One region of the Pseudarthrobacter sp. IC2-21 genome, then DNA from elsewhere that is predicted to be linked to it. Evidence: riboswitches for the same ligand, from Rfam matches in the RefSeq annotation. Region 1 holds a riboswitch; each other region holds the start of a gene.
The links. Region 1 has a riboswitch for cyclic di-AMP ahead of SBP01_RS03975 (M23 family metallopeptidase). Riboswitches for the same ligand answer to the same signal wherever they lie in the genome.
Positions count from the first base shown of each region.

Region 2: it holds a riboswitch for cyclic di-AMP, as region 1 does, so the genes downstream of both, SBP01_RS10425 (LysM domain-containing protein) here and SBP01_RS03975 (M23 family metallopeptidase) in region 1, are expected to answer to the same signal.
Region 3: it holds a riboswitch for cyclic di-AMP, as region 1 does, so the genes downstream of both, SBP01_RS03320 (hypothetical protein) here and SBP01_RS03975 (M23 family metallopeptidase) in region 1, are expected to answer to the same signal.

Region 1 covers NZ_CP139145.1:842,801-852,379, forward strand. Annotated here, with positions in the region: gene SBP01_RS03940 (helicase-associated domain-containing protein) at 1-117, opposite strand, end outside; gene SBP01_RS03945 (hypothetical protein) at 128-361, opposite strand; gene SBP01_RS03950 (cold-shock protein) at 658-1,041, shown strand; gene SBP01_RS03955 (DUF3027 domain-containing protein) at 1,051-1,650, shown strand; gene SBP01_RS03960 (MFS transporter) at 1,696-3,015, shown strand; gene serC (phosphoserine transaminase) at 3,058-4,188, opposite strand; gene SBP01_RS03970 (metal-dependent transcriptional regulator) at 4,456-5,148, shown strand; cyclic di-AMP (ydaO/yuaA leader) riboswitch at 5,296-5,533, shown strand; gene SBP01_RS03975 (M23 family metallopeptidase) at 5,537-6,364, shown strand; cyclic di-AMP (ydaO/yuaA leader) riboswitch at 6,513-6,673, shown strand; gene SBP01_RS03980 (C40 family peptidase) at 6,744-7,421, shown strand; gene SBP01_RS03985 (NlpC/P60 family protein) at 7,573-8,343, shown strand; gene SBP01_RS03990 (HNH endonuclease) at 8,578-9,078, shown strand; gene SBP01_RS03995 (molybdenum cofactor guanylyltransferase) at 9,166-9,579, shown strand, end outside.
Region 2 covers NZ_CP139145.1:2,257,671-2,267,249, forward strand. Annotated here, with positions in the region: gene SBP01_RS10385 (endonuclease/exonuclease/phosphatase family protein) at 1-170, shown strand, start outside; gene SBP01_RS10390 (NUDIX domain-containing protein) at 177-710, opposite strand; gene SBP01_RS10395 (DUF1918 domain-containing protein) at 770-964, opposite strand; gene SBP01_RS10400 (metallophosphoesterase) at 1,037-1,543, shown strand; gene SBP01_RS10405 (DUF1810 domain-containing protein) at 1,560-2,000, opposite strand; gene SBP01_RS10410 (DNA alkylation repair protein) at 2,028-2,564, opposite strand; gene SBP01_RS10415 (TraR/DksA family transcriptional regulator) at 2,561-2,926, opposite strand; gene SBP01_RS10420 (coiled-coil domain-containing protein) at 3,010-4,356, opposite strand; cyclic di-AMP (ydaO/yuaA leader) riboswitch at 4,722-4,924, shown strand; gene SBP01_RS10425 (LysM domain-containing protein) at 4,928-5,743, shown strand; gene SBP01_RS10430 (dienelactone hydrolase family protein) at 5,810-6,781, opposite strand; gene SBP01_RS10435 (ribonuclease Z) at 6,866-7,759, opposite strand; gene SBP01_RS10440 (globin domain-containing protein) at 7,890-9,098, shown strand; gene SBP01_RS10445 (hypothetical protein) at 9,135-9,425, opposite strand; gene SBP01_RS10450 (hypothetical protein) at 9,400-9,579, opposite strand, start outside.
Region 3 covers NZ_CP139145.1:691,775-701,353, reverse strand. Annotated here, with positions in the region: gene SBP01_RS03325 (ArnT family glycosyltransferase) at 1-1,277, shown strand, start outside; cyclic di-AMP (ydaO/yuaA leader) riboswitch at 1,434-1,594, shown strand; gene SBP01_RS03320 (hypothetical protein) at 1,598-2,314, shown strand; gene SBP01_RS03315 (VOC family protein) at 2,419-2,799, opposite strand; gene upp (uracil phosphoribosyltransferase) at 2,865-3,500, opposite strand; gene SBP01_RS03305 (phosphatase PAP2 family protein) at 3,542-4,234, opposite strand; gene SBP01_RS03300 (nucleoside deaminase) at 4,365-4,871, shown strand; gene SBP01_RS03295 (glycosyltransferase family 4 protein) at 4,960-6,027, opposite strand; gene SBP01_RS03290 (6-pyruvoyl trahydropterin synthase family protein) at 6,030-6,425, opposite strand; gene SBP01_RS03285 (dehydrogenase) at 6,429-7,511, opposite strand; gene SBP01_RS03280 (HNH endonuclease signature motif containing protein) at 7,639-9,189, opposite strand; tRNA gene SBP01_RS03275 (tRNA-Ser) at 9,364-9,453, shown strand.

The DNA.
Region 1 (9,579 bases):
GGCGGGAAAATCCGGGACCGGGGGAGAGATGAGGTCCGGCCGCGCCGCGAAGAGGGCCCGCAGCGAGTCGTCGCTGCGTGCCTCCAACTCTTTGCTGAGCGCGCGGATAAGGGACATCAGTCCAACGTTACAGCCCGCCGGACTTTCCCGCCCGGCGCCTTCCCGCCACGCTGTCCAGGACCAGGAAGAGCATCAGGAGGAAGGCCACGGGCAGTCCGTACAAGGCAACGGACGTGACCCAGACCGGGGCGGCCATGCCAGCGAAGGCCAGGGCCATTACCGCCCCGACCGCCACGAGGGAAAGAACGGCAACTACCGCTGCGGAAATCATCAGTGGGCGGCGGTAACGCGAGGGTGTCATGCACGTAACGCTAACAGGGCTGGCCGACACTGGGCGGGGCGGGCCGGCGCCCTTGCCACCGGGCCGGCAGGAGCCATCGGGAACGGGCCGGACCACGGCGGGACAAAGGGCGTGGCCACGGGGCAGCCCGGGGCATCACCAGGTGCCGGTGAAAGCGGAAATCCGTCCCCGGCAGGATAACCTTGAAGGAACAGACCAACACGGTCCGTCGCTGTCATACCCTGAACCCGCATATTGGTGCGGATGCGGTGACTGCCGGCCGTGTCTTAAGACGCAGAACGAAGAGGGTTGATTACGTGCCTACCGGCAAGGTCAAGTGGTATGACAAGGAAAAGGGTTTCGGCTTCCTCGCCGGCGAAGACGGCCAGGAGGTCTTCCTGCCCAAATCAGCGCTGCCCGAAGGCGTCACGGACCTGAAGGCCGGCACCCGCGTTGAGTTCGGCGTCGCGGACGGCCGGAAAGGCGCCCAGGCGCTCGGGCTGCGCGTCCTGGACAAAACCCCGTCCATCGCCAAGGCCAAGCGGCCAAACGCCCGGGACCTGGCGCCGCTGGTGCAGGACCTGGTGAGCGTCCTGGACAACCTCTCCGGAACCCTGTCTGCGGGCAAATACCCGGAAGGCAACAAGGGCAAAGCCATCGCGGCGGCCCTGCGTAAGGTTGCCGACGAGCTGGACGTTTAGGCCTTGGCTATGAACCCGGAAGCTGAACAGCCGGACGCTGAACAGCCGGACGCTGCCGCGGAGCCGGCCGGTGTTAAGGCTGCAGCCAAACGCCGCGCCGGCGTGCCCGTATGGCGGACCGGCAAACCGGATGCTTTTCTGGCGTCTGCCGTTGACGTGGCGCGGACCGCGCTCGAGGGCATCACGGCGCCGTCGGACATCGGGCAGCATATCGCCGCCAAAAGCGAGGGCGACCGGCTGGTCACCCATCTCTTCGAATCCAAGCTGCCCGGCTACCAGGGTTGGCAATGGTATGCGGTGGTGACCCGGAACTCGCGCTCCAAAGTGGTCACCGTCAGCGAGCTGGGCCTGCTCCCGTCCGAGGATTCCATCCTGTCCCCGGAATGGGTGCCGTGGGCCGAGCGCGTCCGCCCCGAAGACGCGCAGGCAGTGGAGGAATCGGACTCACAGGCTGGCCGGGGCCGCACGCCCGGGTCCGCGGCGCACGACGAACCGATCCCCGACGAGCCCGCCGACGAGCCCGCCGACGATGAGGCCGCCGAGGGTGAACCCGCCGAGGAGGGTCCTGCCGATTCCGAAGAAGACGAACCCGCCGGCGGGACTGACTAGGCAGTTGCTAACACGCAGGGTTGATCAACACGGAGGCCGGCCATGATGTCCACCTTCAAATCCCTGCACATCCTCAACTACCGGATCTGGTTCATTGGTGCGCTGGTTTCCAACATCGGAACCTGGATGCAGCGGACGGCCCAGGACTGGCTGGTGTTTGACCACCTGACGGATCAGGACGCCGGTGCCATGGGCATCACCATGGCCCTCCAGCTGGGACCCCAGCTGTTCCTGGCGCCGGTGGCCGGGCTTGTGGCGGACCGTTACAGCCGCAAACAGCTGCTCGTCATGACCCAGTCGGTGATGGCCCTGCTCAGTACCGGACTGGGGATCCTGGTTGTTATCGGAGCCGGGCAGCTGTGGCACGTATATTGCTTTGCCCTTCTCCTGGGCCTGGTGTCCGCGCTGGACGCGCCGGTTCGCCAGACCTTCGTCTCTGAGCTGGTCCGCGACGATTACCTCCCCAATGCCGTCGCACTGAACAGTGCCTCCTTCAATGTGGCCCGCATGATCGGCCCCGCGGTGGCCGGGCTCCTGACGGTGGCCGTTGGCCCCGGCTGGGTGTTCCTGATCAACACCGTCACGTTCCTGGCCATGCTCCTGAGCCTGTGGCGGATCCCGACGGCGTCCTTGCGGCAGCTTCCCCGCGCGGCGCCCGGAAAAGGCCGTATCCGGGAGGGGCTGCGCTACGTGCGGTTCCGGCCGGACATTGTGGTGGTCCTGGTGGCGGTTTTCATTGTGGGGACCCTCGGGCTCAACTTCGTGCTCTTCATCGCTGCCATGGTGGGGACGGAGTTCGGGCTGGACGCCAGCGCCTTCGGGCTGATGAATTCGATCATGGCCATCGGGTCCGTGACCGGCGCACTCCTGTCCGCCGGCCGGGGCAAACCCCGGCTGCGGATGATCTTCGGCGCGGCCGCTGCCTTCGGCGTGACCTCCGGACTGGCCGCCCTGGCCCCGGACTACTTCTGGTTCGGTGTTGCGCTGGTGCCGGTGGGCCTGTTTGCAATCACCATGATGACCAGCGCGAACGGCTACGTCCAGACCACCACCGATCCGGTCATGCGGGGCAGAGTCATGGCCCTGTACATGGCCATCTTCATGGGCGGCACACCCATCGGGGCGCCGCTGGTGGGGTGGGTGGCCAATGTGGCCGGCCCCCGCTGGTCGCTGACCGTGGCCGCCGCCTCCGGGATCGCCGCGGCCCTGATCGGCATGGTGTGGATCATCCGGGCGCGGCAGCTCCGGCTGACATTCAACCGGCGGGCCCGCGGCCTGCGCCTCTTCCGCGTCGTCTCCACACTGGGGGACACAGCAAACGGCGCCGCCCGGGACCAGAACCCGGACGACGCCGTCGAACGCTGACGCACTTACGCTCCCCTGCGGGACGCTCATGCCGTGTGGACGTTACTTGCGCAGCTCGCCCACGACGTAGTCGATGCTGGCCAGCAGGGCGGAAACATCGTCCGGCTCGATGGCGACAAAGGTGGCGATCCGGAGCTGATTGCGGCCCAGCTTCCGGTACGGCTCAGTGTCCACCACACCGTTGGCGCGCAGCACCTTGGCGATCGCGGCGGCGTCGATCGAGTCATCAAAATCGATGGTGGCGATGACGTTGGAGCGGTCCTCGGCCTTGGCCACGAACGGTGTGGCGTAGCCGGAGGCCTCGGCCCAGGCGTAGATCCGGCCGGCTGAGTCGGCAGTGCGCTTGCTGGCGAAATCGAGCCCGCCGTTTTTGTTCAGCCACTGAACCTGGGCATCGAGGGTCACCAGCGTGGTGAGCGAGGGTGTGTTGTACGTCTGGTTCAGCCTCGAGTTATCAATGGCCGTCTGCAGGTCCAGGAAATCCGGGATCCAGCGGTCGCTGGCCTTGATGCGCGCGGCGCGTTCCAGGGCGGCGGGGGAGAACAGGCCCAGCCACAGGCCGCCGTCGGACGCGAAATTCTTTTGCGGGGCGAAGTAGTACACGTCCGCCTCGGCCACGTCCACATCAAGCCCCCCGGCGGCGGAGGTGGCATCAACCAGCACGAGGGAGCCGGCGTCGGCACCCTCCACGCGCTGGACGGGAGCCGCGACGCCGGTGGAAGTTTCGTTCTGCGGCCAGGCATAAACATCCACGCCGGCTTCGGCCCGGGCGGCCGGCCGGGTGCCCGGCTCGGACTTGATGATGGACGAGCCCTCCAGGAACGGCGCCTTGTTGGTGGCGGCCGCGAACTTGGAACCGAACTCGCCGAAGGACAGGTGCTGGGCCTTCTTTTCCACCAACCCGAAGCTGGCGATGTCCCAGAATGCGGTGGAGCCGCCGACGCCGAGAACAACTTCGTAGCCCTCCGGGGCGCGGAAGAACTGGCTGAGGCCCTCCCGGACGGAACCCACCAGGTTCTTGACGGGCGCCTGGCGGTGGGAAGTGCCCAGGATGGTCCGCGATGCTGCCTGGAGTGCCTCAAGCTGCTCCGGCCGGACCTTGGACGGTCCCGCACCGAAGCGTCCGTCCTTGGGCAGGAGATCGGCGGGAATAGTGATGCTGGTTTCGCTCACAAGGGCTCCAATTTCGGCATGGACATGTTTGGCGTCCGGGACGGTGGGGTGGCCGGCAATCAGCGGCGACTGCAACGAGGGCCGCTTTTATTCTGCCTGAAACCCTGGACAGGGCTGCAACCGGCACCGTCACAGTCTGGCCAGTGAGACGGCGGCCGATTATCCGGACAAATTCAAAATAGGCTAAGCTTTTTACTGGACCTCGCTGCGGCTTGAACGCGATACGGTGGGTCAACGCAAGGTACTGTGCTCGAGGAGCTGAGCTGGATGACGGATCTGATCGATACCACGGAGATGTATCTTCGAACCATTTTGGAGCTTGAAGAAGAAAACATCGTTGCCCTCCGCGCCCGCATCGCCGAGCGGCTGCGCCATTCCGGACCTACCGTGTCCCAAACTGTTGGCCGGATGGAGCGGGACGGCCTGGTAGTGGTCTCCGGAGACCGTCATTTGGAACTTACCGACACCGGCCGCAAGCGCGCCACCGAAGTCATGCGCAAACACCGGCTCGCCGAGCGGCTCCTGGCCGATGTCATTGGCTTGGACTGGGCGTACGTCCATGACGAGGCGTGCCGCTGGGAGCATGTGATGAGCGAGCGTGTGGAACGGCGCATCTACCAACTCCTTGACCACCCCACCAAGTCGCCCTACGGCAACCCCATCCCCGGGCTGGCTGCGCTGGGGGGTGCTGCCGCCCTGCCGGAAGCAGGTGTGATTAATCTCGTTGAGGCCATGCGCGGATACGGGCCGACGTCGAGCGTGACCGTCAGCAGGCTGGCCGAGCCCATCCAGGTGGAACCCGAGTTGCTGGTGCAGCTCGACGAAGGGGGCATCCGGCCCGGCGCGGCAGTCTCCCTCGAGCGCGTCGGCGAGTACATATCAGTGCGGGTTCCGGGCATTGAAGGTGCGCTCGAGTTGCCGCCCGAGGTCGCGGCCCACGTTTTCGTTTCCATCAGCTAGGGCCGGGAGCTCCAGCAGGAGGCCGCTCTGCGGCACCCCGACGCAAGGGGCTAGCGCACGGCCGTCAGTTCCGCAAATATAACGGAATTGTTACTGCCCGTTTTGATCGCCTATAGTTTAAACCCAAGCGTCGATATAAAAGCGTTACCTGATCCGGAGCCGAGCTCTGCCAGCGGATCAGGTGCACGAGTCATCCACTGGCAGAGGCGGGGGAACCACAACCGGCAGTCGCAAGGCTGCCTTGGGGTGAAGTCCGTCAGCAGCAAGCCTCTCCCAGGACCCTCATGGGTATCTCTGCGCCGAGTGCTTGCAACGGCGGACCGGGTCTTAGAACTCTCTGACCCGAATCCGACAGCTAACTTCGCAGGCTATCCAGAGAGGAACATTCTTGACCACGCATTACTCCAGGGGCCGCCGCCGCGCGGCCGGCCCCGCTGCTGCGCCCCGCGCGGTTGAGGATCACACTGCGGAGAGGCCCCGCGATCCCCAGCGTGAAGCGCGGCGCCGCCGTCGGGGCGCCTTCCGGCAGGTCACCGACTTCGCCGCCGCCAGCGGTGTTGGGCAGAAGGCCGGCGTGGCACTTGCTGCCACCGGCCTGATCCTGACCGTCACCGTTCCGGCAACGGGCCCGATCATGGCAGACCAGCAGCCCGGCAACTCCGTTGCGGCCGTGTCAGCCGCTCCGCAGCCGGAGATTTCGGCCGCGGCCGGGGCCCAGATTGATTTCAGCCGTTCTTCCGTGGTGACCCAGGGTGACCCGGACGGCAAGCTGAAACAACTGTTGAGTGCGCAGTCGGCCGGGTCCATTACCCGGGCTGCCTCCGCCGGGAGCCTGGGAGCGCCGCTCGCGCAGCTCATCACGGCGTCCCCGTTCGGCTTCAGGATCAGCCCCATTACGGGTGGTACCGGCGACTTTCACCGCGGCCAGGACTACGTGGCCCAATGCGGAACTTCGGTCCTGGCCGCCGCCAGCGGCACCGTGACCTTCGTAGGCTGGCATCAGTACGGCGGTGGCAACCGCGTCGTGATCGACCACGGCAACGGCTTGGAAACCACGTACAACCACCTGTCCTCAGCCTCCGTGACCGTTGGCCAGACCGTGACCCGCGGCCAGGTGGTGGCCCTCAGCGGCACCACGGGCGCCTCCACCGGCTGCCACCTCCACTTCGAGGTTCAGGTCAACGGCGAAGTCGTTGACCCCACAGGCTGGCTCTGAGCCAAATGATGGCAAACTCTCAAATCTCTTCGGCTTGCCGTGACCTGAATGTGACATTCGCTCTGAAGTCCTGTAACGTCTAAGTCGCGTCAACTTTTCCGAAGTTGACGTTCTTGAGTGGATTGCCTAGCTCTGCCACCGCTCAAGGTCCGTTCGCATGACATCGTCTGGCAGGGGCGGGGGAACCAATTTTGGTCTTCGATTCTGAAGGCCTTGGGGTTAAGTCGCAAAGCTTCCCAGGAAGCAGCGCGGCCGGGTGACTCCCATCCGAATCCGACAGCTCACCTCGCAGGCATTGGGAGAGGCTACCTTCGTGTCTTCACGCCATAATTCTGCGCGCCACCGTGCGCAAACGGTTCGCACCAATCCTTTGGGCTCCGTGTCCAAGGCAGTAAGTGCAAACGCCGGGACCGTAGGTCGCCAGGCTGCTGTTATCGCAGCCGCGTCAGGTCTCATCCTGACCATGGGGCTTCCGGCCAACGCCGCGGACACCACCGCTGGTGTGTCCGCGTCTACCGAGTCCGGATCTGCCCAGGCTGCTCTTGCCGTCACCGCCGCACCCACTGCCACCGTGTCTTTCGAGCGCCCGGTAGTCAAGACCACGGCTGCACCCGTGATCGCGCCGGTCCGTGCTCAGTCCACGGCAACGGAAACAGCAACGGCAAGCCGTGCTGCTGACGTAACCAAGGATGCCGCAGCCAAGCCTGCAGCTGCCGTTTCTTCGGCAGCCGCGTCGGGCCTGGCAGCTATCGCCTACACCGGCATCGGCCACCCCTACCTCTGGGGCGGCACCACTCCCAATGGCTGGGACTGCTCAGGCTTTACCCAGTGGGTCTACGCCCAGGCCGGCATCAGCATTCCCCGCACCAATGCCTGGAACGCCATGCGGCCCACCTCCACGCCGTCCCCCGGTGACCTGGTCATGCAGAACGGTGGCGCACACGTGGGCATCTACGTGGGCAACGGCATGATGATCAGCGCGCTCAACCCCTCCCAAGGCACCCTGCTGCACGCCGCTGCAGCAACGGGCACGTCCTCCTTCTACACCCTGGGCTAGTCCTAACTCCGGACTTCCTCCCGTTTCTTTCCTGGAAACTCTTCGCTAAATCCCCGTTCGGGGCGTGCCGGCGTACCCCCAAGATGCCGGCGCGTCCAAAGACCTTGGGCTGCCCTCGCGGTCCCGAGGAACACGAAAGAGAGAAAAATTGATGACGACACGTGCAACTGTTGCACGGCACCGCGCCGAGGTCACCAAGACCAACTCGCTGGCTGTCATTGCCAAGGCTGTCGGCGACAACGCCGGCGGCATGGGCCGTCAGGCTGCGGTTATCGCTGCTGCCTCCGGCCTGGTCCTGACCAGCGGTATCGCGGCCAACGCCGCTGATACCAATGTGCAGCGCGAAGCCGCTTCGACGGCCAGCTTTGAAATTGGAACGGCCGCGCCGGCCGTTATTTCGGCTGAATCCACGATCGCCATCTCCTACGAGAAGCCGGCAGTAACCACCACGCCGGCTCCCGTCGCAGAGCCGGAGCCCGAGCCCGTTGTTGAGGCAGCCCCGGCAGCCGCGGCCGCTCCCGCCGCGGCGCCTGCGGCCGCCATCAAGGTTGCTTCGTCCGCCCCCGCGGCTCCGGCCGCCCCGGTCGCTGCCAGCGGCAAGGGCCAGGCCATCCTGTCCGCAGCGTACGCCCAGCTGGGCGTCAACCAGGACTGCACCATGCTCGTGACCAACTCACTGGCCGCCGTAGGCATCAACTTCCATGACTGGCCCGCAGGCTACCTCTCCCTGGGCCGCACCGTCAGTGCAGCAGAAGCAAAGCCCGGCGACCTGATCTACTACGCAAACGGTGGCGCGGGCATGGCCCACATTGCCGTTTACGCAGGCAACGGCCAGGCCGTGCACGGCGGCTACAACGGCAACCAGACCGTTGTGTTCAGCGCCAATGTTGGATCAGGACCGGTTTTCATCCGCGTGTCCTAACAGCTGTTGAGCCTTCAAAGGACCCCTGCCTGGTGGCGGGGGTCCTTTGCTGTCTGTTCCCTCAGGGACGCGGCGGCAGCCGCCAGGCCGGGCATCCCGGAAACGGCCGGACCGAGCGATTAGTTTATCCGGGCATTTTTTGTTTACTCTTGTGGTGTCGATCCATAGCCCGGATATGCCGGGGGCAGCCGGCCCTCGTGCCCCTGACGGGTGCGGCCACAAAGAGGTAAGTGCATGCGCACTCTCGTTCTGAATGCTGGATATGAACCGCTGGCGGTAGTCACCTTCCGCCGGGCGCTGGTGCTTGTGCTCACGGGCAAGGCCAGTGTTATTGCCGAGGGCGATGACCCCGTGGTGGGGCCGCAGGAGATTCTGGGCCGCCCGTCTGTGATTCTCCTGAACCGTTACATCCGTCCCAGATATAACCAGAGCACCGCGGTAAGCCGCCGCGGCGTCCTCCGGCGCGACGGTCACCGGTGTGCCTACTGCGGCAAAGGTGCCCACACCATCGACCACGTGCAGCCCAAATCGCGTGGCGGTGCCGATTCGTGGGAGAACCTGGTGGCCGCCTGCCTCCGATGCAACAACAGCAAAGGTGACCACACCCCGGCCGAGATGGGCTGGAAGCTGAGGTTTGTGCCGGAAGCGCCGCACGGCACCATCTGGCAGATCAAGGAACTGGAGAAGCCGACGCCTGCCTGGGATCCGTTTTTGCTGCCTGAACGGGCGGCCTGAACGCTTCCGGACTGCCGGTTTCGGGCGCGCGCGAGGAGTAACAGTCGCGCATGCCCACGGACGTTCCGGCGCGGCTAGGCTGGGCTGGTGGATGCAGACTCGTTCGATTTTGATGCCGTCATTCTTGCCGGCGGCCGTTCGGAACGCCTGGGCGGCGTGCCCAAGCAGGGGCTGAAGTACGACGGCGACACCTTGTTGGGCCGCTCCATCGCCGCTGCCGGAGGTGCCCGGGCCGTGGTTGTGGTGGGTCCTGAGCCCGCGGAACATCCGGCCGGCATCCTCAGCTGCCGCGAGGAGCCCGCCTTCGGCGGTCCGGCCGCGGCCATTGCCGCCGGGCTTGCGGCGCTGGCGAAGGCCGGTGGAAGCCGGCCGCCGGTGACCCTTGTTCTTGCCTGCGACATGCCGAATGTGCGGCAGGCGGTGACGGCACTTCGGGAGGGGCTGCTGGCCGCCGGTCCCCTGACAACGTGCGACGGCGTGGTGGCTGTCTCGGAGGATGGC
Region 2 (9,579 bases), 1.4 Mb from region 1:
CCCTGTCCTTGAGCAACCACCGGACCTACACGCGCTACAAGGTGTTCCGGGGCCATTTCGACTTCGCCACGTCGCTGGGCCTGGACATCGCCAGCGTGGAAACCCTGCCGCGGGGCAAATCGGACCATTTGCCCATCCTGGTGAGCGCGGAGTACGGCAAAGGCTACTGAGTACCCTTATCTGATCCGCGTGGCGTGGGTAAGCAGCCGGGGCTGCAGCTGCGGCCAGGACCGCGCGAAGCCGGGGTGCAGCTCTTTGCGGTCCATATCCCCCAGCGGCACCCACTGGAGTTCGAGGCTCTCCGGATCGCTGATCACGGGATCGAAGGGTGAGGTCACCAGAACCGCAACGGTGGTGTACGTCCAGTAGCCCACATCCAGCACGGACGTAAAAAGGACATCCACGTGCTCCGCCGGCACAGCCGCTTCCTCGTAGGCCTCCCGCAACGCGCCGGTCACGGGGTCCTCGTGCTGGTGGAGCGCGCCGCCGGGCAGTCCCCAGGTTCCGCCGTTGTGGCTCCACAACGCGCGGTGCTGGAGCAGGACCCCTTTGCCGGGGTCGTAGGCCAACACCCCGGCGGCACCGAATTTGCCCCAGAACTTCCCCCGGTCACCCTCCACCCACGCGTCACCCGGGTCCCGCGGACCCGTGCGTGCCGGCGGAAAATGGCGGTTGGCATCAGCGGACGTGGAAGCCAGTGATTGATCCATGGTTCCAGTCTGACAGGTGCACAGCGACTCTGCCGGGCACCTGCCGGACCGGGCTGGTCTTACTGGCCTGCGTGCCCGCGTTCGACGGCGAAATCACCGCCGGGATACATGACCGTTTCGTGTCCGTCGTCGAAGCGGACAAGGTAGGGCGGGTGCCCTTCCTGACCCCGCACTTCCACGATCACCCCGTGCCGGTCGGACGAACCGACAGTCCTGCCCCGGACGATGATCCTGTCGCCTTGGGTTGCCTCCATGTCAATCACCTCCAAGGCCCAGAGTACGACGCGGCGGCGGGCAGTAACAGGGGCGCATGGCAGGATTCACATATGCCGCTGCGCCTTCTGCTCGTCTCAGACACACATGTCCCCAAGCGTGCGCGGGAACTGCCCGCCCAGGTGTGGGACGCCGTCGAAAGCGCGGACGTGGTGTTCCATGCCGGCGACTGGGTGAACCCGGAACTGCTGGACCGGTTTGAACAGCGGAGCCGGCAGCTGGTGGCGGTCTACGGCAACAATGACGGGCCGGAGATCCGCCGCAGGCTTCCGGAAAGGCAGTACGTGGTGCTCGAAGGCGTCCGGTTCGCCGTAGTGCACGAGACCGGTCCGGCAAAGGGCAGAAACGAGCGTGCCGAAGCGTTGTTCCCGGAGTCCGATGTTCTGGTGTTCGGCCACAGCCACATCCCTTGGGACGCAACGTCGCCAGGAGGTTTACGCCTGCTCAACCCCGGCTCGCCCACGGACCGCCGGCGCCAGCCTTTTTGCACGTACATGACCGCGACGGTGGACGGCGGGATCCTGGGGCACGTGCAGCTGGAGGTGGTCCGGAAGCAATGATGCCGGGCCGGCGGGGTCAGTCGTGGTGCGCGGCGAGCAGTTCGTCGGTGGCGGGGTCCGGCTGGCCGTCGAAGAACTGTGCCAGCACGGTTTTGAAAACCGTCTCGCCGGGCGCTGCACGCAGGAACAGGGTCATGGAGGAACGCAGTTTCTTCGCGTCGATGCCGCCGAAGATATCGGCGGCGGAACGCCCGGTATGGGTGGACACGGCTACGCTGCACTCGAGGAGCCGGGGTCCCAGGACGTCGTGCTTCAGGTAGGCCTGTGCCTCCTCCAATGAGCTGATGGCATACTTCACGGACGTGGGGCTGCTGCCGAGTCCGGCAATCTGGGGGAAAATGAACCACATCCAGTGGCCCCGTTTGCTGCCCAGTTGCAGTTCCGACAGCGCCTGCCGGTACGTACCGCCGCTCTCCTGTGCCTCAACAAAGCGTTCCAGGTTGTAGGTGGTGGTCATGTGCGTCTCCTTCTGTCAGGCGTGAATTCAGGTTGTGGGGGCCGGGGTTCCGGTAGCGAGGGCCGCGGCGTGGCGGACCCAGCCGTCAGGATCCCGGCTCCAGCGTGCCATCACCACCCCGGCGCGTTGGCGGTCCGCGCCCTCCAGCGCCGCGAGCAGCGGAACCACGACGTCGGCCGTCAGGGGGTCCACCAACTCCGCTGTGTGCGCCGACCGGATGAAGCCTTCCAGCCGGGTCAGGTCCGAGTGCCGCAGGAGGGCCACCCGGGATTGCAGGAGCACGACGGCGGCCAGGCGCCGCTCGTAGACGGCCCGCCTGCCCGGCCCGGGCTGGCCCCACAGTTGCGAGGCGAGTGCCGTCACGTCGTCGTGGGCGAGGCCCTTGAATTTCGTGCCGGCGTCCCGGATGGTTCCCCGCACGGCTCCAACTGATGCGCCGTAGGAACTGAGGGCCCCGCCCAGGCGTGATTCCACTTCCTCCGACCGGTACCAGGTGCCTTCATTCTGCAGGGTGGTGTCGATGAACCGGGCCGCGTCCTGCACGGTTTGATTCACCGGGCTCACCTACCGTGCCGGCGTCCCGCGCCGGAATGCTCAATGCAGTACAGGGTCCAGGGCCGCGCCTCAAGGCGGCCCTCGGCGATTGGTCCTCCGCAGACGGCACACACCCCGTAGGTGCCGTCCGAGATTCTGTGCAGTGCCGCTTCGACCTCCGCCAGACCGGCACTGCTTTGGTTCAGCAGCGCCGCTGCCTGTGACAGTTCGAAGGCAATGGTGGCGCCCTCGGGGTCATGTTCGTCGTCCACATTGGAGTCCTGTCGGGCGGCATTGGCAGCGGAAATATCGGCCCGTAGCGCTGGCAGCAGTGCCAGCTTCCGGCCCCGCTCTTCCTCCAGCAGGATCCGGAACCGTTCAAAGTCAGCCATGGGAAAAGCCTAACGCCGCGGAGTCCGCCGGACCTGCAGCTTCACCGAGGCTGCAGGGGCCGGGCCGCACGCCGGCGGGGCCGTCAGTACCAATTCCTGATGACGGAGTGATTCCAGGCGCCGCACGGGGAGCCGTAGCGGTTCAGGATGTAGGCAAGCCCCCAGTCAACCTGGGTGCGGTAGCTGGTGAGCCAGTCGCTGCCTGTGCTGCCATACTTGCTGGCCGGGAGCGCCTGCGCGATGCCGTAGGCCCCTGAATACGGGTTGGTGGCCGTGGTGAGCCAGTTGGATTCCTTCGTCCATAGCTGCGCCAGGCATTGGAACTGGTCCTGTTCCCAGCCGTATGCGGAAAGCCGCCCGGCGGCATAATTGCGGGCACCGGCGGGATCGTTGACGGCGCCGCCCGGAACGGAAGGTACAACGACGACGGCGGGCGGCGGGGCCGGCGTCGGGCTTTCCAGCGGCGGTGCGGGAGGTGCGGGTACCGGATTTTGGGGTACGGGGTTTTGCGGCGCCGGATTTTGGGGCGCCGGATTGTGGGGTTCGGGATTTGGGCGCGCAGGATCTGCCGGGGTTTGGGCGGCAGCCCGGGCAGCAGCTTCAGCCTGCTGGCGTGCCCGCTCCTCCGCTGCCGCACGTTTGGCCGCCTGGGATGCCTCGTAGGCGGCCACAGCAGCCTGGCCCTGCCGGAACTCTCCTTCGACGGCTGCCGTGGTGCCCTTCAGGGAAGCGAGCTGGGCGGTGAGTTCCTGACTGTGCTGCTGCTGTTCCGTGACGTGCTGCACCATTGCGCGCTGGGCGGCCTGCGCCGAGGACAGCTTGGCTTCGGCAATGCCGGCAAGGCGTTCGCGCTCAGTTTTGGCGGCGCGCTCCTGCTCGGCCAGCGCGTCCGCGATCCGTTCGGCCTCAGCTGATTTGTGAACCAGCACCGAGGTTTTGTCGCTGACGATCCGGACAATGTTCAGGGCGTGGATACTGTTCGTCTGCAAGGCATCGAGCGCCACGAAGAACCCCATATTTGTGCCGCCGGTCTTATAGGACTGCGCGGCGAGGGCTCCGATTTCCCTCTTATGCAGGCTCGATTCCTCCTTCGCCCGTGCCACCTGCACGGCCAGGGCGTCCGCCTTGGAACCGGCAGCCCGAAGATCGTCCTGCGCCACCGAGTATCCGGCGGCAGCGGTGACGGCCGCATTGCCCAGCGCCTCTGCCTCGGCCTGCAGGCCGCCGAGCAGGTCACCGATTTTGGTGACTTCAGCGGCCGTGGCGGCCTCGCTTGTTTTGGCTCCCTCCACGTCCTGCCAGGAAGGATAGCCGCCGGGAGGAGCCGGGTCCGCGGCGCGGGCCGGCAGCATGGAAGACGAGGCGGCCACAGCCAGTGCAAGCACGGCCGCGAGGCCGGTCAGCCGCAATTTGTGGGCAAGCAGGGACATAGTCCGTGAGCCTACCGGGCAAGTCTCCGATTCCGGGGAATATCGGTCCCGCGTCAGGCCCCGGACCGGGCCGGTCAGCCCGCCACGGTCCACGTCTCCGGCCTTGCCGGCGCCAGGAAATATTCGCCTTGGCCGGCCTGCGGACGGCGTTCCAGTGCCCTTTTTGGGGAGAATTGAATCAGTTGGATGACCTGTGGGGGCATATACGCATCCCGCGCGGTGACCTGCATCGTCGTCGTCCCTGGCCCAGGAACGCTCCGCGCCGCGCGGATGAATTCCGGCCGTACATTCCGTTACCGGAATGTGACATTCGGGAAAAGCAGCCGCTATGGTCGTTGGGTGCCCTGGTTTTAGGCCAGGACATTCCCGTCAGTATGCCGAGCCCTGCCACTGACCCGGGATCCCAGACGCAATGCAACTGGCAGGGACGGGGGAACCACATTTCCACGGCCTGAACAGGCCTTGGGGTTAAGTCGGCACTCGTCCCGTCCCTTGAGGCGGCGATCCCGGCCGGGTCTCTCCAACCCGAACCCGACAGCTCACCCCGCAGGCATGGGAGAGGCAAACAACCATGTCCAAGAAGTCCACTGCCGCACGCCATCGTGCAGCCACCCCCACTACATCCCGTGCACTGATGATCGGACGGCCGGCCCTCGTGGTCGCCGCCGCATCCGGCCTGTTTTTCGGCTTCAGCACCCCTGCCCACGCCGGCGTCCACGGACCCGAAGACTCCGGAACGGTCACCCCTCAAGGCCAGGTAAGCGCACCCGCAGCAGCCGTGGCTCCGGCTCCGGCCGCAGCCGCTGTGCATACTGTCGTATCCGGCGACACACTGGGCCAGATCTCCGCGGCCAACGGCGTGGCACTCAGCAACGTTTTGGCCGCAAACGGCCTGTCGCTGGACAGCATCATCTACCCGGGCAACCAAATCCGGATCCCTGCCGCCGGGCAGGCCGCACCGGCACCGGCACCGGCATCGGTTCCCGCCCCCGCAGCCAAGGCCGCCGCGGCGCCGACTGCACCGGCCAACACCGGCGTCAAGCTCGCGTCCAGCCCGGCCCCGGCCCAGGCTGCCACCGGAGCAGCCGGCTCGGCGATCCTGGCCTCTGCCTACTCCCAGCTCGGCGTCCAGCAGGACTGCACCGCCATGGTGGAGAAGGCACTGCGCTCAGCCGGTAAGAGTGTCGGAGACCTTGCCCCGGGCCAGTTCTTCCAGTACGGAAGCGTTGTTGGCACGCCCGCTCCGGGTGACCTGGTGATCACCGCCGGACACGTTGGTGTCTTTGCCGGCAACGGCCAGGTTGTCAGCGGCGGCGTCGACGGTTTCAAGACCCAGGTCCACTCCATCAGCTGGCTCCAGGGCGCATCCTTCGTCCACGTGGCGTGACCCCGGCCGGTTGGACGGCGGCGCGCGGCAGTATGCCGACCGCCGTCGTCCGCCGCTGCTGCGCACTCACACGTACTTCCCGAACCAGGACAGCATGTCATTCCAGGCAGCCGTTGCCTGGGTCTGGTTACACCGGTCCCCGGTGTCATTGTGGAAGGCGTGGTCCACGCCGGGGTACACGGTGAGCTGATGCGCCACCGTGGTGGCGTCCAGGGCATCGCGGAGTGCCGGCATGGTTCCGGTGATCCGCTTGTCCAGTTCGGCGTACACCCCGAACACCGCGGCCTTGATCTCCGGCACCCGGTTCAGGTCCGGCGCGGGCCCGTAGAACGCTGCCGTGGCCTTGAGCCCGGGTAGTTCCGTGGCCGCCTGCCAGGTGATCCCGCCGCCGAAGCAGTAGCCGTTCATGGCGATCCGTCCTTTGTCCACGAACTCCTGGCCGCGCAGATAGTCAAAGGCCGCAGCAAAATCGGCAACATGGCGGGCTGACCCGGCGTTGGTCAGCGCTCCGGGGACGGCGTCCGGATCCAGGCTGCCCGTGCCTCCTTCCCTGCTCAGCAGGTCCGGTGCCAGCGACACATAGCCGGCTTTGGCGAAACGGCGCGCCACGTCCTGGATGTGCGCGGTCAACCCGCGGTTCTCATGACACACCAGTACGGCCGGACCCGCAGCGCCCAACGCGGGACGGGCAAGGTAGCCGCTGATTTCTGTACCGTCCGCACCGAACGCGACGGTCGCCGTCGTCAATCCTGCCGCACCCTCGGGGACGGACAACGGACTCTTCGCCCCCGGTACCGGCCCGCCGGATGCCATGCCGGTACCCGTCGTCGAAGCAGAGGGCGACGGCATCGGTTCGGTTCCCCGCGGGACTTCCTCGGGCGTGCACCCCACCAGCAGCATCGCGGCCGACGCCGCGGCCATGCTGCCCGTGATGAAAGCGACCCGCCGCGTGAACGTTTGATGCGCCATGGCACGGGCGCGGTAATCATCAAAGAATTCCTCGATCAGGTACCGTTCATACTTTCCAAGCTGGATCATGGCCGGCCTCCTCGCGTGAGGCTAATATCCTGCTCCCGAAACACAATCTCCGGCAAGGGGCGGCTGCCCCTTCCGTCCCGCGGCCTAAGGCAGCCGACGCCGTTTTGGAAAGGCGAACCGGTCCAGGTCCCTGGCGGCGATCACTGCGGAGCCGCCGGCGCGGCGCCGCGCCTGGTCCACGAGGAGGGTGAGGTCGTCGCCGTACCGTGAGGAGAAGTGGGTCAGGATCAGCGTGCGGGCTTCGGCGCTGCCCGCCAACTCACCCGCCTGCCCGGCGGTGAGGTGCGAGTATTGCCTGGCCAGCCCGGCGTCGTCGTCACTGAACGTTGACTCCGCCACCAGGAGGTCCACCCGATCCGCCAATTCCTGCGCCCCTGCGCACGGCGCCGTGTCCATCACGAAGGCGAAGCTCTGCCCCGCCCGGGGAACACTCACATCCTCCAGACGGACACCGCCCAGAGCGCCCGCCAGCTGCAGCCTCCCCACGTCGGCGCCCCGGATCCCGGCTGCGGCGAGCCTGTCCGGCAGAAGAGTGCGGCCGTCAGGCTCGTCCAGCCTGTACCCGTATGTTTCGATGCGATGCTTCAGGGGCCGGACCTGCAGCCCCGGAGCGATGGTGCCGGGACCGTCGTGCGGATACAGCCGGAGGTCAAGTCCGGGAGTGCTGACGGACACGAGGGCACGGACCACGGCCTCGCCGGAGGCCGGGTAATGCAGATGGACCGGATGGCTCACGCCGTCAAGCGCCATCCGGGAAAGCACCCCCGGGAGCCCGAAGCAGTGATCGCCGTGCACATGGGTCAAGCAAATACGGGTGATCCGGCTTGCAGAGACCCCCGCGTGCAGCATCTGCCGCTGTGTGCCCTCGCCGGGATCAAAGAGCAGGCCCTGGCCATCCCAGCGCAGGAAGTAACCGTTGTGGTTACGGCTCCTTGTAGGGACCTGGGAAGCTGTGCCGAGGGCAACGAACTCACGCATGGAACCGAGTGTCCCACTGCCCGGCCGTAACAGCCATTAGCCTCTTCTCCGAGTGCGGCCCGGCTGTTACAGTAGCCCGGCCAAGCCGGTTCGCCGCTGGGTTCCGCCGGCCACTACGGAAGGACGCATTATGCTCTCTGACACCTCTCGTCCCGTTATCCAGGCAACGCTGCCCGTAGTGGGCGCAAACATTGAAGAGATCGCCAAACGGTTCTACAAACATATGTTCGAAGCCAGGCCGGACCTGCTCGATGGCCTGTTCAACCGGGGTAACCAGGCCGACGGCCGGCAGCAGCAGGCGCTGGCCGGGTCGATTGCCGCTTTCGCCACCTACCTCATCGAAAAGCCGGATCAGCTGCCGGACCAACTTCTGTCCCGGGTTGCCCACAAGCACGTGTCACTGGGCCTGAGCCCGGACCAGTACCAAATTGTCCACGACCACCTGTTCTGGGCCATCGTGGATGTGCTGGGCGATGCGGTCACGCCCGAGGTCGCGGCCGCCTGGGACGAGGTCTATTGGCTGATGGGGAACATGCTGATCAACAAGGAACGCGGTCTTTACGGCGCGGTGCACCTCTCGCCGGAAACCATCTGGCGGACCTGGCGGGTGGCCCAGCGCATCCAGGAGACGGCGGACGTGGTCACGTTTGTGGTGGAGAGGACGGATGAACGGGACGTGAAGCCTTCCCTTCCCGGGCAATACGTGACCATAAAAATGCCCATGAAAGATGGCGTGCATCAGCCGCGCCAATACAGCCTGACCCGGGCCGATGACGGACAACATCGGCATTTCGCGGTGAAGCGTGTTCATGGGTTATCCACTCCTGACGGCGAGATGTCCAACCTGCTGCATCAGGATGTCCAGGTCGGCGACGAAGTGGTGCTTTCCGCCCCGTTCGGCGATGTGGTGCTGGAATACACGGACCGGCCTGTGGTGTTGGCCAGCGCCGGAATCGGCATCACCCCCATGGCCGGGATGCTCTCCCACCTGGTAAAGGCCGGCTCGCAGCGCCGGGTGATGCTCCTGCACGCTGACGAGAGTCCGGATGCGTTTCCGCTCCGCCGGCAGGTCACCGAGGATATCGGCCGGCTGCCGGAGGGCTCGCTGCACAGCTGGTTCGTCAATCCTGCGGAGGATCCGGCCGGGTCCGGCTCCACCTTCCAGGGATTCATGGACGTCAGTGCCGTGGAGCTTCCGCTGGACGCCGAATACTACCTCTGCGGGCCGCTGCCGTTCCTGCAGGCGGTACGCAGTGACCTCATCGCCAAGGGTGTGCCGGCAAAGGACATTCAGTACGAGGTGTTCGGCCCGGATCTGTGGCTGGCTGACTTCCAGTGAGCCGGTTGCGGACCGCGCAAATCGGGCCGTAACCACTCAGCCGGCTCGCCACGGATAGAGAAGATAGAGGCTTGCCCAGGCCAGCCCCAGCACCAGCAGGGCGCGGATCCAGAGCTCCCATGGTGTGGTCCACAGCCATAAGGCGGCGGCCCACGGGAGGAAGACCAGGAACTCCAGCCCCTGAAGGATCCAGGGCTGTCCGCGGAAAGCCGCCCACACCTCGCCAAGGTTCCCCTGCCGAAGCAACAGGAAGGCACCGAAGACTGCCCACAACAGCACGGCGAGGACAAAGACTGCTGCGCTAACGAGCTTGGTGGACTCCGCCATGCCTTCCCTCCGCTCCCCTTGGAGGGCCTCCGGAAAAGCCCGCTCCGGCAGACTTCAGGTTCCGGGCGTGAAGGACCACGGCAATGATGATCAGCGGCACATGGATGGCCGGCAGATTGTGGGCGAACCACGTGGGGAGATAAATGTCCGTCAC
Region 3 (9,579 bases), 150 kb from region 1:
CGGCCATGGTGGCCGCCGCAGGGTGGTGGCTCCTCGCCGTGGAGCTCACGCCGGCAAACTTGCGGCCGTACATTGGCGGTTCGCAGAACAACTCGATCATTGAGCTCACGCTGGGCTATAACGGTTTGGGCCGCCTGAGCGGTGACGAAACCGGGAGCGTGGGCGGCGGCAACGGGTGGGGCGTTCCGGGCCCGTTGCGGATGTTCAGCAGTGAGTTCGGCGGCCAGATTGCGTGGCTGCTGCCGTCCGTGCTGATCCTCGCCGCCGGCCTGCTGTGGGTGGGCCGGCGGGCACCTCGCACGGATGGTGTCCGCGCCTCCGTCATCATGTGGGGCTCGTGGGTGCTGGTCACGGGGCTGGTCTTCAGTTTCATGGCGGGCATTATCCACCCCTACTACGCGGTGGCACTTGCGCCCGGAATCGCCGGCCTGGCCGGGCTGGGCGGCGTCCTCCTCTGGCAGCACCGGCGGCAGCCCGCCGCAGCGCTGCTGCTCGCCGCTGCCGTGGCGGCTGCGGCAAGCATGGGCTTCGCCCTTTTGGGCACCACCTCCGCCTACGGTCCGTGGCTCCGCTGGTTTGTCCTGGCCGCCGGGCTTGCGGGCGCGGCGGGTGTCTTGTTCGGCCGTTACCTGAGCTTCCGTGTGGTGCAGCGGACGACGGCGGTCCTCGCCGTCGCCGCCTCCCTTGCCGGACCGCTGGCGTTCTCGCTATCAACGGCCGCGGCCGTCCACAGCGGCGCGATCGTCAGCGCCGGACCTGCCACGAGCGCAGGCGGGTTCCGTCCAGGCGGTCCTGCTGCAGCCGGCCAAGGTAACCCGTTACGGAACGGCGCCAATCCCAACGGGCCTGGCGGCACCGCCAGCGGCACCGGCGCCAACATCAATGGACCGGGCGGCACCAGCCGGCAGGCCGGCGGAATGGGTGGCCTTCTGGGTGCCACCTCGCCGTCGGCTCAGTTGGTGACCGCCCTGAGAAGTGACGCGTCCCGCTATACCTGGGCGGCCGCCGTCGTGGGTTCCAACAATGCGGCCGGCTACCAGTTGGCAACGCAACTGCCGGTCATGCCCGTGGGCGGCTTCAATGGAACGGACCCCTCCCCCAGCCTTGGCGGGTTCCAGGATCTGGTGGCGCAAGGCAAGATCCACTACTTCATTGCCGGCGGAACGATGCGGTCCACCAGCGGCTCGGACGCCGCATCCCAGATTGCGCAGTGGGTGGCGGCAACGTTCCCTGCGCAATCCATCGGCGGAACCACGGTTTACGCGCTGGTTGGTTAGCCGCGTAGCGTTGCGGCACCCCTCCGGCGCCAGGCACCGCAAGCCAACACGCCGACGTCGTGATCCTCGTTACCAAAATGTGACTTCGACGGCCTCCTCCGGTACCGTTGATAACGTGCGGTTCCCGTTTGGTCCGCACATCCGGATGACGCCAAGCTCTGCCGCTTCCCGGATTCCGTTCGACCGAGGCAGAGGCGGGGGACCCAGAGTCCCGGGCTTTTAGTGCCCTTGGGGTGAAGCCAGCACGTGATATTCCGTGTGGCCGGATGCCCTCATCCGAACCCGACAGCTAACTCCGCAGGTGTGAGAGGCGATCAATCATGTCTGAATCCAAGGTACAAACGCGCCCGCAGGACGGGTCAAACAAGCTCCGCAACCGGATTCCCACGCTGGGACAGCGTGTGGCCGTTATAGGGACGGCGCTCACGCTCCTCATCGGGTTGGGCGCAGCAGGCCAAGCATCCGAGTCCGGCAGCCTGACGGCCGTCAGCGACACGCAGAAACTGTCCGCTGCCGACATCGAATCCCGATTGACGATGGAAAAGGCCGAAATACGAGCCAAATCTGCGCCGGAGGCCGCCGCTGCTGAAATCAGCGTGGCCCCGCAGGCCGCCGAGCCCGCAGCTGCACCCGCACCGGTTCCAGCTCCTGCGCCGGAGCCCGTGCCGGCACCCGCACCGGCACCTGAACCGGCGCCCGCACCTGAGCCTGCGCCCGTGGTGGCAGTCAATGACCCGGCAGGAGCCCAGGCCTACGCCGCCGGCCAGCTGGGCAGCTATGGCTGGTCCGCTGACCAGATGCAGTGCCTCCAGACGCTGTGGACCAAGGAATCCGACTGGACCACCACGGCCACCAACGCCAGCAGCGGTGCCTACGGCATCGTCCAGTCGCTGCCTGCAGAGAAGATGGCCAGTGCCGGCGCGGACTACCTCACCAACTACCGCACACAGATCAACTGGGGCCTGAACTACATCCAGGAGCGCTACCAGTCGCCGTGCGGTGCTTTGAACTTCCACTTGTCACACAACTGGTACTGATCCGATTCCCCGGAATCCGCACAGCCGCAGCAGGCCCTGAATCCCCCGGTTCAGGGCCTGCTGCCTTCTTTGGCTGAATATTTCCCTGGCTGAATCCAGCTGAATCAGCCCTGGGACTCCCGGCCCGGGATGTACTGCACGGCCCACTTGTTGCCGTCGGGATCCGCGAAGTACACAAAATGGCCCCAGTCCTGCACGTCCACGTCACTCACATCCACCCCGTTCTTCTTGAGATGGGCGTGGGCAGCCTGGATATCGCTGACCACCATCTGCAGGCTCGGGGCCGTCCCCGGCGGGGCGTCGTTGAGGCCCTCGCCAATGCAGATGGAACAGGCGGATCCGGGCGGCGTCAGCTGGACAAAACGGATGCCCTCACTGGGCCGCTCGTCGTAGTCAGCGTTGAAGCCGACTTTGTTGACGTAGAAATCCTTCGCACGGTCCACGTCGGACACAGGGACAAAGACAAGTTCAAGTTTCCAGTCCATCCGCACAGGCTAGCGGCGGGGTCCTGAAACCGGAAGGCCCTCTTACCGCCCTCTTGCTCCGGAAGCTAGCCGGCAATGCCGTAGAGGCGGTCTCCAGCATCGCCGAGCCCGGGAACGATGTAGGACTTGTCGTTGAGCTTTTCGTCGATGGAGGCCAGGACGATGGTCACGTTGGCATCCGCCAGTTCTTCTTCCAGCTTGGCCAGGCCTTCCGGCGCGGCCAGCAGGCAAATGCAGGTGACGTCGGAGGCGCCGCGCTTGAACAGGAACTTGATGGCTTCGCGGAGGGTCCCGCCGGTAGCCAGCATGGGATCCAGGACAAAGATCTGACGGTCCGTAAGGTCCTCCGGCAGACGCTCGGCGTAGGTGATGATGTCCAGCGTTTCCTCGTCGCGGGCCATGCCCAGGAAACCCACCTCAGCAGTGGGGACCAGTTTGGTCATGCCCTCAAGCATGCCCAGGCCGGCGCGGAGGATGGGGACCACCAGCGGGGTGGGCTTGGTGAAGGCGGTGCCCACGGTGGTGCTCACCGGCGTTTCGATGGTCACGGGCTGGGTGCGCACATCGCGCGTGGCCTCATACGCGAGCAGTGTCACCAGCTCTTCCGTCAGCATCCGGAAAACCGGAGACGGGGTGTTTTTGTCCCTCAGGACGGTGAGCTTATGGGCGACCAGCGGGTGGTCAACAACAAGAGTGCGCATGGGTCAAAACTATCATCCGGCCCGGGCGGCCCCGCCGGGAGTCAGCTCCGCTGCTCGTCCCGGATAGCAGGGTGTTCGAACGTCGGGGGCGGACCTGCGTGCTCGCGTCTCCGCAATACATGGAAAAGCCTGTGGGCCAGGATCACTATTCCCACCCACGCCAGGCCCAGGAACCAGCCGGCCATGACGTCCGTCATCCAGTGGTGCCCCAGGAAAACCCGGCTCAGGCCCATGGCAATGATGAAGACCACCCCGGCGACGATCGCGGTGATTCGCGCCCAGGTCATCTCAAACTGGAGGCACATGATGTAGATCAGGACACCAATGACCACCGTGGTGTTCAGGGTGTGGCCGCTGGGGAACGACGGCGAGGTCTCATACGGCGGGACCGCATCAGCGTGGTCCGGGCGGGTGCGGCCAACCAGGCGCTTACCCACTGTCGTCGCCGTCGTGGAGACGGCTGCGGCGCCGCCCACCAGGATGATGGGGCGCCATGTCCTGCTCAGGAACGTGAGCCAGGCTGTCAGGATGCTGGCCAGGATGGGCATGCCGATGCCGCCGCCGATGTTGGTGAATGCCGTCACGGCTGCGTCGAGGCCGGGGTTCCGCAGGCTTTCGGCCAGTTGGAGCGCAGGCCGGTCCAGGGACGTCAGCCCGGCATCGTCCACCACGTTGTCGTAGACCTCGGCACCGAGCAGCGCCATGATGACCACCAGAACACCACCCACCAGCATGGTGATCCACAGCGCCGCGTACGGTTTGAACCATTGGCCTGCACGGGCCCTGAATGTGTCAACATCCACGAGTTCCTCCTGGCGTCAGTGGGTGGCAAGGACGGATATCACTCGAAACTATCATTGAGCCATGGCGCCGGGCGAAAAGAAACACAGCGAATGGATGGGCCTTGCCCTTGAGGAGGCCCGGCGCGCCCTTGCCACGGAGGACGTGCCCATCGGTGCTGTTGTCCTCGGACCCGACGGCGCCGTGCTGGGTTCCGGACGGAACCAGCGGGAGGAACTCGGGGACCCTACCGCCCACGCGGAAGTGGTGGCCATCCGTGAGGCGGCCGAGAAGCTGCGCGCTTTGTCGAAGCTTGAGGGCGGAGCCGGGGACGGCTGGCGGCTGGCGGACTGCACACTGGTGGTCACGCTGGAGCCGTGTGCCATGTGCGCGGGAGCGGTAGTACTGGCCCGGATCCCACGGGTGGTTTTCGGTGCCTGGGATGAGAAGGCCGGCGCGGCCGGATCGGTCTTCGATGTCCTCCGCGAGCGCCGCCTCAATCATTGGGTGGAGGTCTACGGCGGCGTCAGGAAAGACGAGTGCGGGGCACTGCTGCGGGAATTCTTCGCCGCCCACCGCGGCAAGCTCTAGCCCCGGGGTTGCCCTTCCCCTTTGAGCCCGCAGACGGCCGGGATGCGCTGGGGCAGGGCTGTGTGCGTGGTTATGCGGGCGCGCCGGGTCAGGCCTGATGGCGCACCTGCGGTCCAACGCCGAGGATGCCCGCCACGTTACGGGCCGCGGATTCCCAGCCTGGCAGGTGTTCCCGAGCAGCAAGTGCAGCAGCCCGCCAGTCTGAACGCTCTACTGGGTCCGATAACCATTTCCCGATCGCCGCGGCGAGAGCCTCCGCCTCACCGCTTTCCCCGCCGGGAAGGTCAACGGCGGCTCCCGGCAGGACCGTCCCGGCGCCGATCGCCAGCGCGTCCACAGCACCGGTGCCGGCCCGAACAATCACCGGGATTCCGCAGGCCAGGGATTCCAACACCACCAGACCGAACGCTTCAGCCCGGGAAACGAGCACGCTCAGGTCGCTCCGATACCATTCGGCCGCCAGGGCTTGTCCGGCGAGTTGGCCAGTCAGCCGAATCCGGCCATCCAATCCGTGCGAGCTTATGGCTGTCCGGACCTCCGCGGCGTAGGCGGAATCGGCGTCGTCCGTGCCCACCAGGGAGGCAGTCCATTCCAGATCACGCAACTTAGCGAGAGCTTCCACCAGCAGTAACTGGGACTTGTTAGGCAGCAGCGCGGCTACCGAAATGATGTGGACCGGGTCTGAACCGGCAGCAACCGGCGCGGTATCGGTGCCCGGGAGTGCCACGTTTGCGGTGATGCCGTGCCGTTCCCTGACGTGATCCGCAGCAGACGCACTGGTGCAGATCACGCCGGCGGCGGCCTGCATTGCGCGCCGTTCTCCCTCGGCATGTCCCGGAAAGGGCATGTGGAGCAGGACCCACGCAGTGTGCCCGGCAGCCGCCGCTGCTTCCAGTTCGTCAGGGGCACCGCACGCGATGAGCCCGTCAACCACGGTGACCGCCGCTGACGTGAGCCCCGGTGCCGGTTCACCTTCTTCCAGCAGGGTCCCCAGGCGCCGTCGTTCAGTTATCCCGGCGTCCGGCCAGTCCCCGCCCACAGCAAGAACCTCAACGCTGATGCCCAGGCTCTGAAGCCCTTCGGCGAGTCGCGCGTTGTAGACATTCCCGCCTGAGTTGTGGCGGATGTTGCCGGGGACCAGGAGTCTGACACGCACGGTCAGGCGGACAGGTCCAGGGCGTAGGACGCCCACGCGTCAGGATTTTCACGCAGGGTGACGTCGATTCCGGCAAGCTCACGGCCGTCAGCGTCGTCCTTGATCCTGCCGGCAACAGTCCGGGCGATGTACTCGGCCAGGGCCTCGGTGGTGCTGAGTTTGCCGGCAAAGTCCGGGTGCTCATCCAGATTGGTGTAGTTGAGCCCTGCCAGGACCTCTTCGAGGATGCCGCCGGCGGCTCCGATGTCAAGCACAATCGCGTCCTCGTTCAAAGCACGACGCCGGAACGTCACCTCCGCGACGAAAGTGGCCCCGTGCAGGGCCTGGGCGGGGCCGAAAACCTCGCGAGGGAGGCTGTGGGCGATCATGAAGTGGCGGCGGATGGTGAGGCTGAACACGGGCTACGTCCTGTCTTGGGAGTTGGTTATTGCAGTGTGGTTACCGGGTGCTGCACCGTCATTACCGGGTACGGCACCGTCATCATCGGGGTACTCGATCACGTGGCACAGCGCTTCAAGTCTGCCCTCGGACAGGTTCTGCACCACGTCCGGCAGGTCTGCAAACGGCGACGCGCCGGTAAGGAAGGCGTCAAAAACGGGGTCTTTCAGGAGCGAAACCGCCAGGCTCAGACGCTCGGCGTTGGTTCTCCGGTGCCTCCGCGCCCGGGCTACAACCCCCACCTGGCTGGCCCTGATCGACAGCCGGCGGGCATGGAAGTCTTCGCCAAGGGGCAGCGTGACCTCGCGGTTGGCATACCAGGACATCTCAATGACGTCGGCTTCGTCGCCGGCCAGTTGCAGGCTGCGTGCCAATCCTTCCTGCGACGCAGAGCAGTGGAAGACGATGTCGCAGTCCGCTGCGGCATCATCCGGGTGGGCAAATTCCACGCCCAGCTGGTCCGCCAGCTGTTTCCGTTCAGGATCCAGATCCACCAGCTGCAAACGGGCCAACGGGAACGTCCGCAAGAGGGTGGCCACCATTCCGCCCACCAGCCCGGCACCGACAACCGCAATCCTGTCCCCGAGCCGGGGGCCGGCTTCCCAGAGTGCGTTGATGGCTGTTTCCACGGTGCCGGTGAGCACGGCCCGGCGTGGGGGCACGGCGTCGGGAATCCTGGTCAGCGCCGAAACGTCCACGATGTAGCGGTCCTGGTGGGGGTTCAGGCAGAAGACCTTTTGGCCCAGCCAATCCTCCGGCCCCTGTTCGACGATGCCGACAGACAGATAACCGAACTTCACCGGAGACGGGAACGAGCCCTCCTGATGTGGGGCTCGCATGGCCTCGGCCACTCGCGGCGGGACGGAGCAGGTGTGAACCACAATTTCCGTGCCCTTGCTGATGCCGGAGTAGAGCGTGCGGACCAGGGCTTCGCCCGGTCCCGGGACAGGCAGTTCCTCTGCCCGGAGTTCACCGCGTTCCGGGCCGGTGGTCCAATATGCCGTTGCCTGATCTGTCTGAGGGGTTGGTTCATCTGGAGTAGTCATCTTGCTTATGAATCTAGTCCGCCGGAGGCTGCTGGCGGAAGTTGCGTCGATTCAACAGCAGTGAGTCAGTGGAACCGTGTTGCCCGGACAACGTTGCAGCGAGCCAAGCACGTGCTTGTTGCACCGCTCATTCACGAGGTGCCAACGGATCGACGGACGACACCTGCCCGTCGGCATATGGAGTAGTCGTCCCGGGCCAAATTGGCGGTTCCCAGTCGGGGTGTTCGCTTCGGTAGTGGCGTCCCGCCGGTGAGGTCCAGCCCGGTGGTTCATTCTTGCCGGGTTTGGTGGGGGTCCAGGCGGTGGTGTGCCGGAGCCGGTGATGACGGCGGCAGGGCTGGCCAAGATTGCTGATCCCGGTGGTGCCGCCCTTGGCCCAAGCCAGGACGTGATCGGCGTCGTTGTCCAGGGACTGGTTTGGACAGCCCGGAAACGGGCATCGACCGTCACGGAGCCGAAGCCACCGACGCTGGGCTTTGGTGACCCGGTAACTGGTCCGGCCGATCTCCAGGGGCGCCCCATCGCGGGGGTCGATCAGGACCCGGTGGAACGACTCGGCGCCGTCGGCAATAAGTCTCCTGGCCATGGAGGGCGGGACCGGCCCGTACCCGTCCAGCATCGCCGGTTCCTCCGTGACACCGAGCAGGGCCAGCACCGGGACCGTGATCAGCACCTGCGCCCGCGGCGGGGGCACATTACCGCTGGACACACTACGGCTGGGCACTCCATGTTTGCCCACGCCACGACTGGACACACCGCTGCCGGGCACGCCGGGACCGGGGTTGTCCGCAGCGGCCGCGTGATGGACAGTGCCGTCCCCGTCTGTGCCGCCGACAGCGGCATCCCCGCCCAGGAGCCACGCCGCGGCGATGTCCGCCCGCAACTGGGTCAGTGTGCGGTCCTCACCGGGGCCCTGCAGTGCCCGGGCGGCCGCGGTGGTCCGCTGCCAGATCCCCGACGCCGTATCCGCCGGCAAATACGCCGAGCACCAGGCCATGCCGTCCCGGTCCGGAGAAAACAGCAGCTGCCGGTCCGCCACGCTCTTCGCATGCCGCGTCTCGAGACTGACCGGGTGATGCCGCTCCCGCCACGCCCGGGCCCTGGCACGGAACCGGCCAGGAACCAACTCACCCGCCGGACACCCCCGCCCCGGATTCGAAGCCTCCGGACCCAGAAAATGCGCCTCCAACGCCCCCGCTCCCGCCAGCCCAAGCCCCCCGGCCTCATCCACCACGATCCGGGCGTGCTGCCACGAAATCGACCCGGCCTCCAGCGCGGACAACGTCAACGGTAAGGACGTGCTCAGCGCCCGGGCCTCAACCAGCAGACCCGCGGCGGCAGACTCGCGAACCGTTAGCACGCCCGCCACTTCCGCCACCAGCGACATCTCCCGCGCGGTGTGTTCCTGCGGGGATGCAGCCGGCGGACCGAGGGCTTCCAGAGCCCCGGAATACCCGGCCGCCAGATGGACCCGTACCGCAGCTACTTGGCTATCAATCAGGGATGTCACCGCCAACCCATCCAGGTAATCATCCGCCAGCACCTGCAAGGGATCAGCGCCATAATCCTCAGCGTAGGGTTCAGCAGCGGCAGATTTTGTCCCCCGCAACGCTGCAACGAGCGCATTGGCAGTCGCCGCCAAGGCCTCCGCAACCAACACCGCAGCTCCACGTTCCATAAGAAAATCATCCCGCGAGAATTGGGACTTCAGCGTCAGGTAAAACGCCTATGTGCATAACCCTTCGATTATCGGGACCACATCCTCGATCGCTCTAGGAGGGCCTCTCGGGCCGCAGGCCATCCGGCAGCCGTTTTGGGGATGTGAGCCTTGCTCCGGTACCCTAGTCAGGTTGGTGACGTGTCCGAGCGGCCGAAGGTGCAACACTCGAAATGTTGTTTGGTGTCAAAGCCAACGTGGGTTCAAATCCCACCGTCACCGCCAATGAGAAAGGCCCTGCTTGCCTTGTAAACAAAGGGAAGCAGGGCCATTTCTTTGCCTGCAAATAGGCCCCGCGGTAACGCGGCAGTAACAGAATTCCTGCAGTGCTCCGCGTCCGGCCACGCCGAG